DNA from 4 places in the Fusobacterium sp. IOR10 genome. Region 1 is predicted to be linked to each of the others. Evidence: riboswitches for the same ligand, from Rfam matches in the RefSeq annotation. Region 1 holds a riboswitch; each other region holds the start of a gene.

The links. Region 1 has a riboswitch for thiamine pyrophosphate ahead of tenA (thiaminase II). Riboswitches for the same ligand answer to the same signal wherever they lie in the genome.
Region 2: linked by a shared signal. The riboswitch ahead of GIL12_RS00740 (YkoF family thiamine/hydroxymethylpyrimidine-binding protein) and the one ahead of tenA (thiaminase II) in region 1 are both predicted to bind thiamine pyrophosphate.
Region 3: linked by a shared signal. The riboswitch ahead of thiC (phosphomethylpyrimidine synthase ThiC) and the one ahead of tenA (thiaminase II) in region 1 are both predicted to bind thiamine pyrophosphate.
Region 4: linked by a shared signal. The riboswitch ahead of thiS (sulfur carrier protein ThiS) and the one ahead of tenA (thiaminase II) in region 1 are both predicted to bind thiamine pyrophosphate.

Annotation. Positions count from the first base shown of each region.
Region 1 covers NZ_WJWY01000012.1:51,524-56,837, reverse strand. Annotated here, with positions in the region: gene GIL12_RS05060 (ABC transporter permease) at 1-266, opposite strand, end outside; gene GIL12_RS05055 (ATP-binding cassette domain-containing protein) at 263-967, opposite strand; gene tenA (thiaminase II) at 979-1,635, opposite strand; TPP riboswitch at 1,700-1,787, opposite strand; gene GIL12_RS05045 (aminopeptidase) at 1,961-3,190, shown strand; gene lepA (translation elongation factor 4) at 3,254-5,071, shown strand; gene GIL12_RS05035 (zinc ribbon domain-containing protein) at 5,094-5,314, shown strand, end outside.
Region 2 covers NZ_WJWY01000002.1:39,239-44,552, reverse strand. Annotated here, with positions in the region: gene GIL12_RS00750 (ABC transporter ATP-binding protein) at 1-1,045, opposite strand, end outside; gene GIL12_RS00745 (ECF transporter S component) at 1,045-1,635, opposite strand; gene GIL12_RS00740 (YkoF family thiamine/hydroxymethylpyrimidine-binding protein) at 1,652-2,251, opposite strand; TPP riboswitch at 2,381-2,493, opposite strand; gene GIL12_RS00735 (MATE family efflux transporter) at 2,888-4,249, opposite strand; gene GIL12_RS00730 (MarR family winged helix-turn-helix transcriptional regulator) at 4,246-4,701, opposite strand; gene GIL12_RS00725 (MFS transporter) at 4,869-5,314, opposite strand, start outside.
Region 3 covers NZ_WJWY01000031.1:32-5,345, reverse strand. Annotated here, with positions in the region: gene GIL12_RS08410 (DEAD/DEAH box helicase) at 1-77, shown strand, start outside; gene mazG (nucleoside triphosphate pyrophosphohydrolase) at 64-813, shown strand; gene GIL12_RS08400 (S4 domain-containing protein) at 869-1,147, shown strand; gene ispE (4-(cytidine 5'-diphospho)-2-C-methyl-D-erythritol kinase) at 1,151-2,005, shown strand; gene spoVG (septation regulator SpoVG) at 2,042-2,332, shown strand; tRNA gene GIL12_RS08385 (tRNA-Gln) at 2,404-2,478, shown strand; gene thiC (phosphomethylpyrimidine synthase ThiC) at 2,595-3,869, opposite strand; TPP riboswitch at 3,963-4,061, opposite strand; gene GIL12_RS08375 (HU family DNA-binding protein) at 4,192-4,467, shown strand; gene GIL12_RS08370 (dCMP deaminase family protein) at 4,629-5,129, shown strand.
Region 4 covers NZ_WJWY01000018.1:24,598-29,911, reverse strand. Annotated here, with positions in the region: gene GIL12_RS06425 (glycine betaine ABC transporter substrate-binding protein) at 1-325, shown strand, start outside; gene GIL12_RS06420 (TetR/AcrR family transcriptional regulator) at 493-1,083, shown strand; gene GIL12_RS06415 (OmpP1/FadL family transporter) at 1,104-2,468, shown strand; TPP riboswitch at 2,554-2,656, shown strand; gene thiS (sulfur carrier protein ThiS) at 2,789-3,001, shown strand; gene GIL12_RS06405 (thiazole synthase) at 3,057-3,833, shown strand; gene thiH (2-iminoacetate synthase ThiH) at 3,833-4,939, shown strand; gene thiF (sulfur carrier protein ThiS adenylyltransferase ThiF) at 4,936-5,314, shown strand, end outside.

The sequences.
Region 1 (5,314 bases):
TATATAGCCTCTTCAACCTTTTTACTCCTATCCATGATTACTGCTAAAAATATCCCCAAAGCAAAGGATAAAATAATTGATACTCCAGCTATTTTTAAAGTTGCAAACATATGATATTTAAATAAAGGAACTCTTAATTCCCACATTCTTTTTAAAACAGCAGTTGGCCAAGGTAAAACAAATTTTAAATTTAAATATCTTGCAAATACCTCCCAGGCTATAAAAAATATACTTGAAGAGTAAAATGCTAATGAAGGTTTTCTCATTCCTCTTCCCCTCCTATATTTGACAATATTTTTTTCTTAGTTTCTATTATAAATTTTTCATCTTTTACCTTTGGTAATTTATATTCTATAAATGAATCAAGAGGTCTATTTTGACAAACTAGTATTCTATCTGATAAATATAGAGCTTCATTTATATCGTGGGTTATAAAAATAACACTTTTGTTAAATTCACTTAAAGTTTCTAACAACCATTTTTGTAACTTTCCTTTAGTTATTGCATCTAGAGCAGAAAAAGGTTCATCTAATAACAATATATCTGCTTCAGTTAAAAGGGTTCTTATAAATGATACCCTTTGCCTCATTCCTCCAGAAAGATCTTGAGGTAACTTGTTTTCATATTCCTTTAAATGAAGTTTTTCCAAATAAAATTTTCCTTTTTTTCTCCCTTCACTTATAGATGTTTTGTTTAATTCTATAGGTAAAAGTATGTTATCAATTACTGTTCTCCATGGTAAAAGTAAATCTTTTTGTGGCATATATGCAGTTTTTAAACTTTTTATCTTCCCACTTGTTTCTTTTTCTATTCCCCCTATAATTTTTATTATAGTTGACTTTCCACAACCACTGCTTCCTATAATTGATAAGAATTCATTTTTACTTAATGAAAATGATATTTTTTTTATAAGCTCTTCCTCTTCTTCATATGAAAAGGAAACTTCATCTAATTCTAAAACCTTCATTATAATCTCCTCTAATCTTCTATTTTATAAGCCATATCCCAAAATAAATATTCAAATCTACTTGTATTTATAAATATTTCAATTAATTTTTCTTTTCTTTTTATTCCTATTCCTTCTCCGTACTTATTAACTAATTCAAGAAGCCAAAGAGTTAAATTATGATACTCATCTGAAATATATGACTCTATCCATTCTTTGTAAAAATTATCCTGCAAACCATATTTTTCATAAAGATGTCTTCCTATACATTCATAACTCCAAAGACATGCTAAAACAGAAACTGCTATTTCTATTATTCCACCAGAATAAGAAACTGCTAGCATATAGTGAGTGTAAGATAAATTTGCCAATGCTGGTTTTGAATTTTCAATTTCTTCCTTTGTTATTCCTAATTTTTCCATATATTTTCTATGAGTTGACATTTCAGTATGAAGAGTCCCCTCTGCTAAACTAGAAAATTTAGCCATAGTTTCCTCATCATCACTTTTTATAGCTCCAAGTGAAAATACCTTTGCATAATCTAATAAGTACAAATAATCTTGTATCATATAATATTTAAATTTTTCCTTATCTAATTTTCCACTTCCAAGTTCATCCACAAATGGATGCTCGTAATAACTTGCCCATATTTTCTCAACATGTGAATATAATTCCTCTGTAAATAACATATTTCCCCCTAAAATAAAAAAATCATTTTCTTAATTTACTTAAATAGTCAGTAAAAGAAAATGATATAAAGCTTAACCACTTCCCTTCGCTAGTATTATCTAGAACAGGTAATTAAGGGTAATTCTCAGCTCTCGCTCCCCTAGTAGTATTACATAACAAATAAACTATAACACACTTTTCTAATCTTATCAAGATTAACAAGATAAATTGTACTATTACAGTATCACCTGGTTAATTAATTTTGTTTAAGAACTTGTGTTATTTTAAAGTTTTTTATGATAAAATTACTATAGATTTATAATTTACTTTTTGGAGGTAATTAATTTGAATAAAGAATTTTTAGAAAACTATGTTGAACTTGCTTTAAAAATTGGAATTAATTTACAAAAAAATCAATGTTTAGTAATTATGTCCCCTGTGGAAACAGCTGATTTCACTAGAAAATTAGTTGAAAAAGCTTATGAAATTGGAGCTAGTGAAGTTATTGTACATTGGTCAGATGATTTTTGTAAGAAAATGGATTTTATTTATAAGGATAAACTGTTATTTGAAAATATTCCTGATTGGCAACTTGAATCTCTTATGTCCTATGCAAATAAAGGAGCTGCTTTTTTAAGTATTGCTGCAAATGATCCTGAACTTTTAAAGGGAATTGATTCTGAAAAAATTGCTATTTCTCAAAAAACTAGAAACATTAAATTTAAGCCATACTATGATAAAGTTATGGGAAATGAAATACAATGGAATATTTTATCTGTTCCAACTAAATCTTGGGCTAAAAAAATATTTGAAAACTGTAGTGAAGAAAAGGCAGTTCAAAAATTATGGGATGCTATTATTTATTCTGTAAAGGCTGATACTCCTGATCCTATAGAAACTTGGAAAAAACATTTGGATACTTTAAAAGAAAAAATGGATTATTTAAATAATAAACAATTTGAAAAACTTATTATCACAAATTCTTTAGGAACTAATTTAACTGTACAAATGCCTAAAAATCATATTTGGGCTTCTGGTAAGGATGTTACAAAAAACAATATTGAATTTGTGGCCAATATTCCAACTGAAGAAGTTTTTTCTCTTCCTCATAAATACGGAGTAAATGGTATTGTTTATGCTTCAAAACCATTAAATTATGGAGGAACTTTAATTGAAGACTTTTCCATTACGTTTAAAGATGGAAAAATTATAGATTTTAAAGCAGCTCACGGGAAAGAAGCTTTAGAAAGTCTTATTAATACAGATGAAGGTTCTAAATATCTAGGAGAAATTGCACTTGTGCCTTTTGATTCTCCTATTTCAAATTCAAATATTCTATTTTATAATACCTTATTTGACGAAAATGCATCTTGTCATTTGGCAATTGGACAAGCTTATCCTAGTTGTATACAAGATGGGGATAAAATGGATTCTGAAACAATGGAAAAAAATGGTGTTAATGATTCTTTAACACATGTTGATTTCATGTTTGGAACAGATGATTTAAATATTTTGGGAATAGCTAAAAATATGAAAAAAGAAAATATATTTATTAAGGGCAATTGGGCCTTTTAATTAAGTATTTATTGCTTTTTTCGCTATTTTCTTCTATAATAATATATACTATATTATTTATTTTTGGAGGTTCAAGTGTTACAAAAATTTAAAAGAAACTTTTCGATAATCGCTCACATAGATCATGGAAAATCTACTATAGCTGATAGACTTATGGAATTAACCCACACAGTTAGTGGGAGAGATATGAAATCCCAGCTTTTAGATTCTATGGAACTAGAAAGAGAAAAAGGAATTACAATAAAAGCACAAGCAGTTACATTACTATATACAGCTAAAGATGGAAATCAATATGAATTAAACCTTATAGACACACCTGGTCATGTTGACTTTATTTATGAAGTATCTAGATCTTTATCTGCATGTGAAGGAGCACTTCTTGTTGTTGATGCTGCTCAAGGTGTAGAAGCTCAAACCTTAGCAAATGTATATTTAGCTTTGGAAAATGATCTTGAAATCATACCTGTTATTAACAAAATAGACTTACCTGCAGCAGATCCAGAAAAAGTTAAAAATGAAATTGAAGACATTATTGGTCTTCCTGCTGACAACGCCATTTTAGCATCTGCTAAAATAAATCTTGGAATACCTGAACTTTTAGAAGCTATAGTTGAGAGAATTCCAGCTCCTAGTTATGATGAGGAAGCTCCTTTAAGAGCCCTTATCTTTGATTCTAAATTTGACGACTACAGGGGAGTTATAACCTATGTAAAAGTTGAAGATGGAACAATTAAAAAGGGAGATAAAGTTAAAATTTGGTCCACAAAAAAAGAAGTTGAAATCCTTGAATGTGGAATATTCTCCCCTGTAATGAAATCAACTGGAGAATTATCAAGTGGTTCAGTTGGATATATTATAACTGGATTAAAAACTATTAAAGATTCTAGAGTTGGAGATACTGTTACCCATTCTAAGAGGCCATGTGAAGAACCTCTTCAAGGATTTAGACCTGCTCAATCAATGGTTTTCGCTGGAGTATATCCATTATCAACTGATGATTACGGAGATTTAAGAGATTCATTGGAAAAATTGCAATTAAATGATGCCTCTTTAAATTTTGTTCCTGAAACATCCCTTGCCTTAGGTTTTGGATTTAGATGTGGATTCCTAGGACTTTTACATATGGAAATCATAGTTGAAAGACTTAGAAGAGAATATAATATTGACTTAATATCAACTTCACCATCAGTTGAGTATAGAATAACTAAAGAAGGAAAACCAACTTATATAATTGATAATCCTTGTGAATTCCCAGAAGCAGGACAAGGGAAATTCATAGTAGAAGAACCATTTATTAAAGGTAATATAATTGTACCAAAAGATTATGTTGGGCCAGTTATGGAACTTTGTCAAGAAAAACGTGGAGTTTATATTGGAATGAGCTTTATAGATGAAACAAGGGCTATGATTACCTATGAATTACCCCTTGCTGAAATTGTTTTGGATTTCTATGATAAATTAAAATCTAAAACTAAAGGTTATGCTTCCTTTGAATATGAATTAATTGAATACAGAGTTGGAGAACTTGTGAAAGTTGATATTCTAGTTTCTGGAGAAGTTGTAGACGCCTTTTCATTTATAGCACATAAAGATAACGCTGTTTTAAAAGGTAGAGCAATTTGTGATAAATTAAAAGACGTTATTCCTAGACAACAATTTGAAATTCCAATTCAAGCTGCTTTTGGTGCTAAAATTATAGCTAGGGAAACTATTAAAGCTTATAGAAAAAATGTAATTGCTAAATGTTATGGAGGAGATATTTCTAGAAAGAAAAAACTACTTTCAAAACAGAAAGCAGGTAAAAAAAGAATGAAACAAATAGGAAATGTGGAAATACCTCAAGAAGCATTTGTTTCTGTATTAAAATTAAATACTGATTAGTTAAAACTACTTGGAGGGGCTTATGTTTTTCCTTATGGGATTTGGAAACAAAGAAAATATAATTGAAAATGTTAAATTTAAATGTGTTAATTGTACTAATGAAAATGCTAAATTAATCGAGAGAGCTAATTATTTTTCTTTATTTTTTATACCGTTATTTAAATTTTCAAAAAAATATTTTATTGTTTGTAGTCGATGTAATAGTATTTACAAACTCAAAAATGAATCAATTAAAAATATTTT
Region 2 (5,314 bases), on a different contig from region 1:
TTGATAAAGTTGATTTACCACTACCATTTCCACCAACTAAAGCAAAAAAATCCCCTTCATTTACAGTTAAATCTATTTCCTTTAATACCCTTTTATTTTTTTTGTATCCAGCAGATAATTTTTCCACTTTAAGTATTGGATTTCCTCTATTTATTTTTAATTTATCAGAGAGTTTACAAGAAACATCCATTACCTTTCTCAATAAATTTTCAGGGATTCTTTCATTTTTCAACTCTTGAATATTACAAGGGACATTTTTAAAATTATATCCCATTTCTCTTAATTTTCCATATACTCTAATACTATAGGGGCACCATATTCCTTTTTTCATTAACAAATCACTATGCTCATAAAACATCTCACGAATATTTCCATCACAAAATATTTCACCATTTCCATCAATAACAATTAACTGATCTAAAAATGGAATCCAATTTTCCAAATTATGTTCTACAACTATTAATCCCTTTCCCTCTTCCCCAGCTTTCTTAGCAGATTTCACCACTTGCTCTCTACCCTTTGGATCCAAGTTTGCAGTTGGTTCATCTAATAAAAACATTTGAGAATCCACAGCACCAATTGAAGAAAGTGCAAGACGTTGCTGTTCTCCTCCAGAAAGGGTATTAATAAGTTGATTTTCTTTTTCCTTTGGAAAATCAAATGCTTCCAATGATTTTTCTATTATACTAGGCATTAGTAAAGGATCCATACATTGATTCTCCAAAGAAAAAGCTACCTCATCCTTTGGATAAAGGGAACAGAACTGACTTTCAGGATTTTGAAATACTATTCCAAAAATTCTAGCTACTTTGGATATTTTCATATCCTTAACAGACACACCATCTATAAATATATTTCCCTTTACACAAGCGTTGTTAAATCTTTGAATAATTCCCATAAGAGATAGAAGGAGAGTGGATTTACCACTACCACTTTCTCCTAAAATTAAAATTCTATCCCTTGTATCAAATTCCATATTAATATTTTTCAAAATAAATTTTTCATTAATTTCAACTGATAGATTTAAAACCTTTACCTTTGCCATTATCCATTAACTCTCTTTTTAGCTCTTTCACGACCTAATGGGAATGAAGACAAGGCACCTGTAGCTGCAAGACCATCACCAATCCATTTACCAAGCAAACCAGAAAGTACAGCACCTGACACTAAACGTACTGCTAACATACTAGCTAACATTACAAAGGCAAATTTTGAATATCCATAGGCAAAATAATTATAAATAAAACTTGTTACACTGGCACCCATACCTGCTAAAACTAAAACAGGTGTTGAATATTTTTTCCAACCAGTTGCAGCAAAAACTGCTTCACATCCAAGTCCTTGAATTGCTGCACCAATAAATACCATAATACCAGATGGTGTACCTAATATAACTTCACCTAATGCTGCCATTAATTCTGTACCAAGGGCAACTCCTGGTTTACGAATTATATATGCCCCTGTAATAGATGCTGTAAACCAAATTCCATACACTATATCAAGACCAATAGGACCAAAAGCTGCATTGGCAAATGCCCAAATAGTTACTCCTCCCAAATACATAGCTCCAAAAGCAACTCCAAGTACACATAAAACTATAATATCCTTCAATGTCCAACCTAATTTTTTAATCATTTTCTTCCCCCTATAATTATATATGAATTTTTTCCTTTGTTTTTGATGGGCTTCCCTTTGAAAATGTTGCATGGATAATTGTATGGTGAATTCTTTTTGATACCCCTTCAAAGGATGTTTCAAGTAAGTTAAATATATCCCTTGCTTTTCCATCTAATCTTGTACAATAATGATAACTTTCAACTTCCACTTTGGACATTTCCATAGCCTTTTCAACTTCTTCCACAATTACTTGAAAATATTCTTTGCTTCCAAGGGGATATAGTGACCAAGCACAAGCAATTGGCATATCTTCCATTGGAAGTTCCACAGATTTTGCCTTTGCATCAAAATCAAAATCTTCTGGTACATCTCCTGGACATCCCACTGAAAATAAAACATTTGCAACTACATGTTCCCCTGCATGGGCTGTACGTAAAAATACTTCCTTTACATAGGCAAAAACACGTTCCCTTTTTCCTTGTATTATTGTTCCTAAATCGTCTGTTACAACATAAAGTCCTGTTTTATCAGTTTCTTTCAAGGCACCTAAAATTACCTCTACAAAATTATCTTGCATAGGATAAACTCCTATTCTAGCACCAACAACATCACTTATTCCACATTTTAAATTCAACTGTTCTTCCTCCTAGTTTTAGTTATATATTTTATTAAGAATATTTGTCCCTCTAAAAATCAATGTAAATAAAAAAAGTCATAACCTATAGGGTTATGACCTAATCTTTGCAATATAAAATATAAAACTACGATTAATCGTCTATAATCCCTACGGTAGAATTACCTACATCAGGTTCTAAGAGTTTTGAACTAATACATTCCAATCTCAGCATGCTTTTAGCAGCTCCCCAAATATTCTTAATTTCATTAAATTTAATACTACTCATATTACTACAAAGTAATATATAAGTCAATATCTTACACTAATTTTAAAATATTTTAACCAAACAATAGATTAATCCATAGTACGTGTCCCCATGTTAATTTTCCTTCCACTGCTAATTTAAATATTAAAAAACCTAGTGGAATCATTATTACTATAGCTATAACATATAGAAGCTCCACTAAAGTAAAGTTTCTCCATATAGTTAACTTATTATAAATTATTTCAACAATTTCTTTATATGATTTAATTTTATTCCTCCTCTGTAACTTTAAAAGGGTATTTTATCATATATAATTTAAATTTTAAAGAATAATTATTATTTTATTTTTCATACAACAACCTAAAAAATATAGGAAATATGGACAATCTTTAAGCTAAACTTGCATAATTTAATCTTCTCATTTTTGTCATATGTCTTTTTAAAAATATCACTGTTACTGCAAATACAATGAGATCACTTATGGGAAATATCATCCAAATACCGCTAATACCAAAATAATGTGGAAGTATTAATAATAATGGAATAACTAGAAAAATTTGTCTTAAAAGATTTAAAAATAAAGATTTATTAGCCTTATTTATAGATTGAAAATAGTTTGATCCAACTATATAAAAACAATTTAAAGGTATTAATAAAAAGTATATTCTTATTCCATTAATTCCAATTTTCAATATTTCTTGATTTCCATCATTGAATAAATTTATAAAAATACTAGGAACAATAAAAATGCATACCATTAAAAAAAATCCTAGACTAACAGCTGCAATTATAGATATTTTAAAAGTTTTAAGTACCCTATTATATTTTTTAGCACCAAAATTATATCCTAGTATAGGTTGACTACCTGTGCTTATACCTGCAATTACCATACTTAGAAACATATATATACTATTTATTATTCCCATTGCTCCAACAGCAAAATCTCCCCCCTGAAGAAGGAGTTCTTTATTACAAAGTACTGTAGCTAAACTTGTTGTTAATTGCAATGAAAATGGAGATATACCAATAGATAATATCATTTTAACAGTTTCCATATCTAAAATAAGATCTTCCCTTCTCAACCTAACATGACATTTTTTACCAAATGTAAAATAATATGTATTAATTAAACTCACTATCATATTTGAAACTATTGTTGCATAAGCAGCTCCTTTAATTCCCATATGAAAATAAAAAATAAAAATGGGATCTAATATAATATTTGTAATAGCACCTAATATCATAGTTTGCATGGCAAATTTAGCATTTCCCTCTGCTCTAACAAGATTACTAATTCCCATTGACATAAAATTAAAAATTACTAAGTTATTAATTACAAAAATATATTCCTTTGCATAGGGAAGGGTTACTTCACTGGCTCCAAATATTAAAAGTATTTTATCAATATAAATATACCCAAAAATTGAAAGGAATAGACTTACCAATATAAAAAGTGTAAAGGTATTTCCAAGAGCTTTTTGAGCTCCCTTATAATCGTGCTCCCCTAATTTAATAGAAAGAACACTTCCTCCACCCTGGCCTATTAACATTCCAAATGCTATATAAATAATAAATATTGGAAAACAAATACTTAAACCTGCCATAGCATAGGCTCCAATTCCTTTTCCAATAAATATCCTGTCTACTATATTGTATAGAGCAAATACAATCATTCCTACAATAGCTGGAATTGAAAATTCAATTAATAGCTTTGAAATCTTTTCTGTTTCTAATCTTTCTAGTACATTCATTTTATTAACTTCTCCTCTTTAAAATAATTATCAATATTTGATCCTATCTTTTTTAATACTGTTCTAAATATTTTCATTTCATCTAATGAAATTCCTTTATTAATAATGAAATCTTCTAACTTTAATATTTCTTTAAGTTTCGGGATAAAATCAATCCCTTTTTTAGTACAATAAAGCTTATATGCCCTTTTGTCCACAGGATCTCTTTCCCTATAAATATAGTCATTTTCCATAAGTCTTTTTACTGCATTTGTTGTAGCTGCTTTATCAACTTTTCTGATTTTACTCAGTTGTTCTTGAGATATTCCTTTTTCATTATATACTTCAATCAATATTTCAAATTGACTATCTCCTAAGGAATATTTATCCAAATGATAATATAAAAATCTTCTCATATCTCTTCTTAATTCATTAATTTCTTTACCTACTGGATCATTCATAATTCCACTCATTATCACCCTCCTTAATATAGTTAACTAATCAACTAGATTATATTCTAAAACAGTTAACTTGTCAACTATATTTTAAAACTTTTATATAAAATAAAGATAAATAAAAACCTTTCTATTTAATGAATTATATCTTCACTAAATAGAAAGGTTAAATTTAAACTTATATTTTATAATTTTACTTTATAGGCTATATAAACATTTCCAAGGGAGATGAGAGCTGCAAAATAAAATATATATTGTGGTCCCCAAAGATTCCAAACAACACCACTTAAAATAGCACAAGTAATTGAAACAAAATGATCCATACTTAATCCAAGGGCAAGGGTAGGAACGATTTCTGATGAATCTTCCACAATATTTTTCAAATATACAGTTCTAATAAAACTCATTTGTGTGGATATTTTATCTAAAATAACCATTAAATATCCAAGCAAAACTGGCCATCCAACTGTTGATAGTGCACCTGTAACATAACCTGTTGTAAGTAATCCAAATAAGAAATAAACTCCCACAAATGAAATTCCATCAGCATATAATAATTTTTTAACTCCAAATCTATCTAGCCATTTTCCTAGCTCTGGAATAAAGAAAATTCCAATAAAAGCTCCTACAA
Region 3 (5,314 bases), on a different contig from region 1:
ATGATTCTATAAAATATTCAAAGAATATTAGAGAATTTTTTAAAGAATATGAGGAGGAAAAAATTGAAAGAATTTGATAGGCTAATAGAAATTATGGATATTTTAAGGGGAAAGAATGGGTGTCCTTGGGATATGAAACAAACGAGAGAAAGCTTAAAGGGTGATTTCTTAGAAGAAGTTTATGAAGTATTGGAGGCAATGGATATTGGGGGAGACAATTTAAAAGGTGAACTGGGAGACCTTTTATTACATATTGTTTTTCAAGCAAAAATTTCAGATGAAAAGGAAGAATTCAATATAAAAGATGTAGTTCAAGGAATAAACAATAAACTAATAAGAAGACATCCTCATATATTTAAAAAAGCAGAATCAATAAGTGAGGAAGATGTTATAAAAAATTGGGAAGTAATAAAAAATACAGAAAAAGAAATTAAAGAAAGAAAATATATTTTAGATGGAATACCAAAACATTTGCCACCTTTATTAAGAGCTCAAAAAATTCAAGAAAAGGTAAGTATATATGGATTTGATTGGGAAAATAAAGAAGATGTTTTTTTTAAGGTACAAGAGGAGATTGAAGAAGTAAAACTAGCAATAAAAAATAAAGATACAGAAAATTTAGAAGAAGAGATTGGGGATTTGTTGTTTTCATTGACAAATTATGCAAGACACTGTGGATTGAATATAGATACGATAATGAGAAAATCAAATGATAAATTTGAAAAAAGATTTAATTACATTGAAGATAATTGTAATATAAAAGATTCAGATTTAAAAGTAATGGAAAAATTATGGGAAAAATCAAAATTTTAAAATAAGCTATTGACTTATTGTAAAAATAAGGTATACCTAATATAAAGGAGAGAACATGAGATTAGATAAATTTTTAAAAATAAGTAGAATCATAAAAAGAAGGCCTGTTGCCAAAGTAGTTGTTGACAGCGGAAAAGCTAAAATAAATGGAAGAGTAGCTAAATCTGGAACAAAAGTAAAAGTAAATGATATTTTAGAATTAGAATATTATGATAAATTTTTTAAATTTCAGATACTAGAGGTTCCTTTAGGAAATGTAACTAAAGACAGAAGTGGAGATTTAGCAAAAATTTTAGAAGTTAAAGATTTAAAAATAGAAAGTAAGGAGAATTAATCAATGGTATCTGTTTATAGTAATGCAAAAATAAATATTGGATTAAATATTTTAGGAAAATATTCCAATGGATATCACAAATTAGATATGATTATGCTTCCAATTTCACTTTCAGACAGAATGGATATAGAATTTAAAGGTAAAAAAGGAAAATTAAAAATAAAATGTAATATAGATAGTATTCCCACAAATGAAAGTAATATTATTTATAAAGTTTATAATAAATTTTATGAAATAACTAGATTAGATAAAGAAGAAATAGAAATTTATTTAGAAAAAAAAATCCCAAGTCAAGCTGGTTTAGGAGGAGGAAGTTCCAATGGAGCTTTTTTTCTTAAGGAGTTAAATAAATACTATAAGTGTATTTTATCAGAGGAAGAAATGATAGATTTATCAAAAAATATTGGGGCAGATATTCCATTTTTTATAAAAAATATTCCCTGTAGAGTTCAAGGAATTGGTGAAGAATTAATAGAAATAAAAAATAATCTTCAGTGCAAAATATTATTAATTAAGCCTAATTTTGGAGTTTCAACAAAAGAAGCCTATAAACTATATAATAAATTAGAAAACCCCAAAAAAGCAAATATAAAAACTTTGATTGAAAGTTTGAAAAACAATAAATTAAATGATATTAATCAATATAATGAAAATGTATTAGAACAATCACTATTGGAGCAAAATAAGGATATTATAAATTTTAGAGAAAAAATCAATTGTATAAAAAAATATACTTTCTCTATGTCAGGTAGTGGTAGTTGTTATTATTTGTTACTTCCAAATGATAAAAAGATATGTATTAAGGAACTAAAAGAGAAAATAGGAGATTGCAATATATATATATGCAATTTTTTATAACAGTTAATACTACATAAAAAAGGATGGTGCATTGAAATGAAAATTACAGATGTAAGGTTAAGAATAGTTAAAGGAGATACTGATGCTAAATTAAAAGCTTACGCAGATTTAACATTTGATGGAAGTTTTGTTATTCATGGGCTAAAGGTTATTGATGGTCAAAAGGGTATGTTTGTAGCTATGCCTTCTAGAAAAATGCCAGATGGAGAATACAAAGATGTTGCTCATCCAATAACTTTGGATTTAAGAAAAGAAATAACAGATTCTGTTATTGAAAAATATAACGAAGTTAAAGAGCTAGAAATAAAAGAAGAAATTGCAGAATAAGAGAATGTTTAAATTTTTTTTAAGAAAGGATTGACAAAAAAAAAAGATTATGATATCATAGTTATTGTTGTTGGGATGTCGCCAAGCGGTAAGGCATCGGACTTTGACTCCGTTATGCGTTGGTTCGAATCCAGCCATCCCAGCCATATATAACTTTAGATTACTATTTGTATATAGTAATTTTTTTTTGCAAAAAAATAATGGTGCTAATATTAAAAATTAAATACTAACACCATGATATATAATCTTTTATAAAGTGAAATTAAATAATATCATTACATCGTTTCATTGGACATAGATCTCCACACATAGTACAAACTTCCTCTTCTATAGGTTGAGAAGATTGTCTATATTCTTGAGCTTTTTCTTTATCTAGACAATTATTAAACATTCCTTTCCAATCTAAATTTCCTCGAAATTCTCCCATTTTGTAATCCCATTCTATAGCCTGTGGTATACCTTTTGAAATATCAGCAGCATGTCCTGCAATTTTAGAGGCCATAATTCCTTCTTTCATATCATTTAAATCAGGGAGTCTTAAGTGTTCCGCAGGAGTGACATAACATAAGAAATTAGCACCATTAAGAGCAGCAATAGCTCCCCCTATAGCAGCAGTAATATGATCATAACCTGGAGCAATATCAGTAACAATAGGACCTAAAACATAAAAAGGAGCATCATGACATAATTTCTTTTCCAATTGCATATTTGTAGAAATTTCATGCATAGGAATATGTCCAGGCCCTTCAATGATAATTTGAACATTTTTTTCCCAAGCTCTTTTAGTAAGTTCTCCAAGAATAATTAATTCTTGTATTTGAGGTGCATCAGTGGAGTCATATATGGAACCAGGTCTAAGTCCGTCTCCTAAACTTAGAGTAACGTCATATTTATAACAGATTTCAAGAAGTCTATCAAAATATTCATAGAATGGATTTTCTTTATTATTTTGTATCATCCATTGAAATAAAATTGATCCTCCTCTGCTCACAATTTTAGTCATTCTTTTTTTATTTTTTAATCTTTCTATACAAATTTTATTAAGACCAGCATGAACAGTAATAAAGTCAATTCCATCTTTACAGTGCTCTTCAACAACTTCAAAAAGATCATCAACTGTCATATCTTTAATATTTTTTCCAAGTTTAGCAACAGCATCATACATGGGAACTGTTCCAATCATTGTAGTACAATTAGCAATTAAGTTTTTTCTAAAATTTTTAGTATCTCCAAAAGTACTTAAATCCATTATGGCATCAGTTCCATATTCAATAGCTTTATTAGCTTTTTCAAGTTCTTCTTCATAATTACAACAATCCTCAGAAACTCCCAAATTAACATTAATTTTAGTTTTCATATATTTACCAATAGCTCTAGGATAAATATTTTTATGATTCACATTGCACGGTATAACAACCTTTCCATTAGAAATAAGTTTGATAAGTTTATCTTTTTCAATATGTTCATCTTTTGATACAATTTCCATTTCTTTTGTAAAAATACCTTTTTTTGCATATTCCATTTGTGTCATAATAATTCCTCCTTGTAAAAAAGTAAAAAAAAAGCTCTGTACAGAGTACAGAGCATAATTAATAAATATAGTTGCTTAAATTAAAAAAATAAGCAAAAAATAAAATATAATCAGCTTCCCTACGCTAGTACTATCTAGATCAGGTTATAAGGGTCAAGAACGAATCTTTTTTCAGCCGAAGCTCCCCTAGCAATTCAGTTCATATTATATACTCTTGATTTAATTAAGTCAAACTTTATAAAGAAAAGAGCTTTACAAAAATTAAATTATGAGCTATAAATAAGTAACGTAGAAGCTAATATCCAAAAGAATCAGGAGGGGGTTAAGCATGACAAAAAAAGAATTTGTAGATGGTATTGCATTAAGAGGTGAAATGACAAAGAAAGAAGCAGAAAAATTAGTAAACCTTTTTTTAGAAACAGTATCTAATAATTTAGAACAAGGTAATACAGTAGGCTTTGTTGGTTGGGGAAAATGGGAAGTAATGAAGAGAGCAGCAAGAGAAGTTAGAAATCCTCAAACAGGTAAAAAAATGAAAGTGAAAGCTAAAAAAGTTGTCAAATTTAGAGTTGGGAAAGTTTTAGAGGAAAAAATAGCAAAATAAAATTAAATTGAATAATATTTATAAAAGGTGGTTTCTTTGTTTTATAGGAGTCATCTTTTTTATATAGTATTCTTATTTTTATAAATTTAAAATAAATCTTTGAAAAATTTTTAAAATAAGGGTATTATAAATTATAAAATAATTTATAAAGGAGAAATTAAATGAAAAGAAAAGACTATATAAGTTGGGATCAATATTTTATGGGAATAGCTTTGTTGTCAGCAAAAAGAAGTAAAGATCCAAGTACACAAGTAGGAGCATGTATAGTAAATTCTGATAAAAAAATTGTAGGAGTTGGATATAATGGACTACCTCAAGGATGTGATGATGATAATTTTTCTTGGGAAAGAAAAGGTGAATATTTAGAAACAAAATATCCTTTTGTTTGTCATGCAGAATTAAATGCTATTTTAAATAGTGTTAAAAATTTAAAAAATTGTAGTATTTATGTTGGATTATTTCCATGCAATGAATGTAGCAAAAGTATAATACAAAGTGGAATAAAAGAGATTATTTTTCTATCTGAAAAATATAAAGATACACCTTCAGACATTGCTTCTAAAAGAATGTTGGATATGGCAGGAGTTAAATATAGAAAGTTGGAAATAAAAAATAAAAAAATAATACTTTCTTTTGATGAAGAAGAATTTGAACAATTATAAAATAAAAATAAAAAACAGTTGACATAAATTGCTGAAAGTGGTATTATACTTCTTGTCCGCAAGAGATGCGAACGAAGGACATTAACAATAGAATAGAGAAATTTAACAAGATAAGCAAGCAAACCTTAAATGGTGTAATAAAGAAACAAAATGGTAAGAAATTGACCTAGTCAATTAACGGATAA
Region 4 (5,314 bases), on a different contig from region 1:
AGATGACTCTGCAAAATATATTGCTTTAGGAAATAAAAATACTGATGTTGCTGATGCTTTTGCCACTGATGGTTTACTTAAAAAATATGACTTAATTTCTCTAAAAGATGATAAACATTTCTTCCCACCTTATTATGCTATGCCTATATTAAGGGATGATGTTTATGAACAATATCCTGAAATCAAAGGAGCTTTAACAAATTTATCTAAAGCTTTAACTGATGAAGTTATGACAAGCTTAAACTATCAAGTTGATGAATTACATGAAAAACCAGAAGATGTTGCTAAAAAATTCTTAATAGAAAATAATTATTTTAAAGATTAATTTAACATTTTGTTATCTTATTTTAAAAAAATGTTATATATCCCCATATATTTTTATTAATTTAATATTGATTTTTAAGGTCTTATGAAGTATAATTTTTATGTATTTGTAAAAATATAGATAATCTTATTTCATAATAGTGTTATGATATAATAACGGAGGTTTTTATGGCTCGAACTTTAAAATTTTCAAAAGATAAAATTTTAAATGTTGCCTACAACATTTTAATAACAGAAGGAATGAAAAGTGTTACAGCTAGGAATATAGCTGCAAAACTAAATTCTTCCACTATATCTATTTATTCTAATTTTGGATCTATGACAGTATTAAAAAATCAATTATCTAAAGTTGCGAAAAATAAACTTTTTGATAAAGTGGCTATTAATTATACTGATTTAAGTCTTTTGAATATAGGTATTGGAATTTGCTTGTTTGCAAAGGAAGAAAAGGCACTTTTTAGAGCAATATTCATGAGAGAAAATTTATCTAAGAATTTTTTAGATGAACTAGTTGAAGAGTTAAAGGGCCTAGTTTTTAAAGGCTTTAAAGAAGGAAGCAGCTACAATTTTCTTGAAGATGAAACAATTGAATGGATGTTAAAAAAAGGTTGGTGGTATGTTCATGGCTTTGCCTGTCTCATTTGTTCTGGATTCTATGATCCTACATATGAAATGATTGAACATGAACTAAAGGAAAACGGAAATGTTATTTTAAAAGAGGCGCTTTGTTTTAACAAATCAATAAAAATAAACAAGTAATATATGGGGAGAAATTTATTATGAAAAAATCACTTATACTTTTGTCAATACTGGCATCTGCTACTGCTTATGCTGGAAGTATTGACTACCTTGCAGAACAAGACGCTGAGTATTTCGCGCATCCTTCTATGATTGGTAAAATTGGAACTTCAGCTGCTTTTTATAATCCAGCTGGTACTGTATTTATGGAAGACGGAACTTATTTTAAGATTAATTCACAAACAGTATTTAAAAATTACAAAATGGAAACTAATTATCCAACTATTGCAAATGGAGGTACCCACGAAAGTGATCACCCTTCTGCTTTGGTTCCTTCTGTTCAGTATGTATCTAAGAAAGGGGATAGATCTTACTTCATCCATTCAGGAGTTGCAGCTGGTGGAGGAGCATTAAAATATGAGGGAGGTCTTACTGCATTTGAAGTACTTGGAGAGGCAGTTCAAATCTCTGCCGCTAAAGGAATTGGTTATTTTAAAGATGATGCTCATCCTAGTGCTGCTATAACTTATTTGGACAGTCCTGAAACTGTTGGATCTTCATACTATATTAACACAAATTTTGGTATAGCTCAGAAGTTGACTCCTAAATTCAGTGTTGGAGGAGCTATTAGATTTATTTATGCCACAAGAAATTTAGATTGTACTGCTAACTACAACTTTGCATTAGATGGGAATTCTTCAGATACTCAAAATCTTCAAGTTCAGCTTGATGCTGAAAGAACAGCCTATGGAGTTGGGGGAGTTCTTGGATTTGACTATAAGGCAACTGATAAATTAAATATTGGGTTTAAATATGAATCTGAAGTGGAACTATATTTTAAATCTGAAAAAGGAAGAGATGGATTAACAGCTACTTTAGATCCTGTTGATGAAGGTAACTCTGCTAAAATCGTAGGAACTTTATTAAGCCAAAAAGTAATTAGTGAATGGACTGATAAGGAAAGAAGAAATTTACCAGCTACTATGTCTCTTGGGCTGTCATATGAGTTAAATGATAAAATTACTTTACTTACAAGTGGAAATTATTATTTTATAAAAGAAGCTAACAGAGATGGAGCTTATGATAATTATGATAATGGATATGAAATTTCTTTTGGAATAGATTATAAATTAAATGAAAAAGTTGTTTTAATGGCAGGGTACCAATACACAGATACTGGAGCTAATGAAGACACTTACAAGGATACTGATTTTGCCCTTGATGCTAACTTATATGGAGTTGGTATTCAATATTCCCCTGTGGAAAATAGAACCTACACATTAACATATTCTTATGTTGATTATAAAACTGACCAAGCTAGTACAGATTATTCAAACAGTGGTACTGGAACTATTTTCAGTAAAACTGTACAAGCTGTTGCTATATCTGCTGAGTTTAAATTCTAGTTTTTTATTAAAACTTTAATTCTTACACTTGACAGAAAAATTATATAGATGTATAATCACAACGTATTAAACAAATAAATATAAAATAACTTACTAGGGGAGCCTTAACAGGCTGAGAGGAGATCTAATCTCGACTCTTATTACTTGAACCAGATAATGCTGGCGAAGGGAAGTAAATAAATTAACCTTTTTTAGGAGAACTTTTTTAAACTCCAAAACAATTATTAAGTTATATTAATGGTTAATTTTTTACAGATAATAAAAAAAGCTCTAACTAATAAGTTAGAGCTTTTTTTATTAAATTTTTTAAGGAGGAAACTGTGAATATTATACTTAATGGATCTAATGAAATATTAGAAAAAGAAATTTTTGCTGATAATTTTATAAAAAAAATCTCAAAAGAAAAAAATATAAATTTATCTGGAGCTGTAATTCTAATTAATGACCTTATTATAAAAAAAGAAAATTGGCATAAAACTATAATAAAAGAAAATGATAATATTGAAGTTTTATCTTTCGTTTCTGGAGGATAATAATAAATTATTTTAATATATTGAAAAATAAAACTATATACTTAAGGAGATTAAAATGGATAATTTAATTTTAAAAGGACATGAGTTTCAAAGTAGGCTTTTAACTGGAACAGGTAAGTTTGCTGATAAAAATACTATTGCTCCAATGCTAAATGCAAGTGAATCTAATATTATTACTATGGCTCTTAGAAGAGTTAATTTTTCTGATCCAAAGGAAAATATATTGAACTATATTCCAAAAGAAGTAACATTACTTCCAAATACTTCTGGAGCCAGAAATGCTGAAGAAGCTATTAAAATAGCTAGAATAGCTAGGGAAGCTGGATGTGGAGACTTTATAAAAATAGAAATAATTAATGACATGAAGTACTTAATGCCTGATAATGAAGAAACTATTAAAGCAACTAAAGTATTAGCTAAAGAAGGATTTATTGTTCTTCCTTACATTGTTCCTGATTTAATAGCTGCAAAAAAACTAGAAGAAGCTGGGGCTGCTGCTGTTATGCCTTTAGGTTCTCCAATAGGTTCCAATAGAGGACTATTAACTAAGCCATTACTAGAAATGATTAATGAAAACAAAAAAATACCAGTTATTATTGATGCTGGAATAGGTGCTCCTTCCCAAGCTGCTGAAGCTATGGAGATGGGTGTTGACGCTGTTTTAGTAAATACTGCCATATCAACTGCTGAGGATCCTGTTAAAATGGGAGAGGCCTTTGCTATGGCTGTTAAGGCTGGAAGAATGGCTTATCTTGCTAAACTTGCTAAAACTTCTAAATTTGCAAATGCTTCCTCTCCTTTAACAGATTTCTTATTTAGAGGTGATAAATAATGGGATTTTATTCTGTTTTAGAAAAATGGCAAAATTTTGATTTTGAAAATTATTTTTCCAATGTAACTGATGAGAATGTTATTGAAAGTATTCACAAAGATAATTTAGATGAATTTGATCTTCTTAATCTTTTATCTCCAATTGCTAAAAATCATCTTGAAAAAATGGCTGTTAAGGCTAATCTAATAAAACAACAATATTTTGGAAATGTAATATCTTTATATATACCTATTTATATTTCTAATTTTTGTACTAATAATTGTGCTTATTGTGGTTTTTCTAAAAAAAATCATATAATTAGAAAACATCAAAACATTGAACAAATAGAAGAAGAAGCTAAAGAAATAGCTAAAACTGGTATTGATCATATACTTCTATTAACTGGAGAAGCTAAAGAAATTGATACAATGGATTATTTAAAAGATGCTATTAGGGTTTTAAAAAAATACTTTGACTCTGTTTCTATAGAGGTTATGCCACTTGAAGAAGAAGAGTACAAAGAATTGAAAGAAATCGGACTTGATGGATTAACAGTGTATCAAGAAACTTATAATGAAGAAATTTATGATCAAGTTCATATAAGTGGAAAGAAAAAAGATTATCATTTTCGTTTAGATACTCCAGAAAGAGGTGCTAAAGCTGGACTTAGAACTGTTGGAATGGGCCCATTATTTGGTCTTAGTGAAATAAAAAAAGAAGCCTTCTTAGCTGGGCTACATTTAAAATATTTAACTGATAAATATATAAATACTGCTTTTTCTATTTCTCTACCTAGAATAAATCCTGCTGAAGGAGGATTTCAGCCAAGTTATCCCCTTGATGATGTTACATTTGTACAATTTTTAATGGCATTTAGATTATTCCAAGTAAAAGCTGATATTAATATTTCCACTAGAGAAGTTGCTGACTTTAGAGATCATCTTATGAACCTTGGTATAACTAAACTTTCTGCTGGTTCTAAAACTGATGTTGGAGGGTATACTGAAAAGGATAAATCTACCTGCCAATTTGAAATAAGTGATACTCGTTCTGCAGAGGAAACTATTGAAGCTATTAAAAATTATGGATATCAACCTATTTATAAAGATTGGCAACAAATATTATGATTATAGGAATAGCTGGCTGTGGAGGAATTGGATCTAATGTGGCATCTCATTTAGTTAGAAGTGGTGTGACTTACCTTAAATTTGGAGATTTTGATAGAATTGAATCTTCTAATTTAAATCGTCAATTTTTCTTTGAAAATCAAATTGGACTTTTTAAAAGTGAAACATTAGCTAAAAACTTAAAATCTATAAATTCTAAAGGAAATTTTGATTTTAAAGTTATTAAATTTGATAGAAACAATATTAAAACATTTTTTAATGATTGTGATATTATTGTTGAGGCTTTTGATAAAAAAGAATATAAAGTAATGTTAATGGAAGAATTATTTCCACTAAACAAAATTATTATTTCAGCATCTGGAATAGGTGATTTCC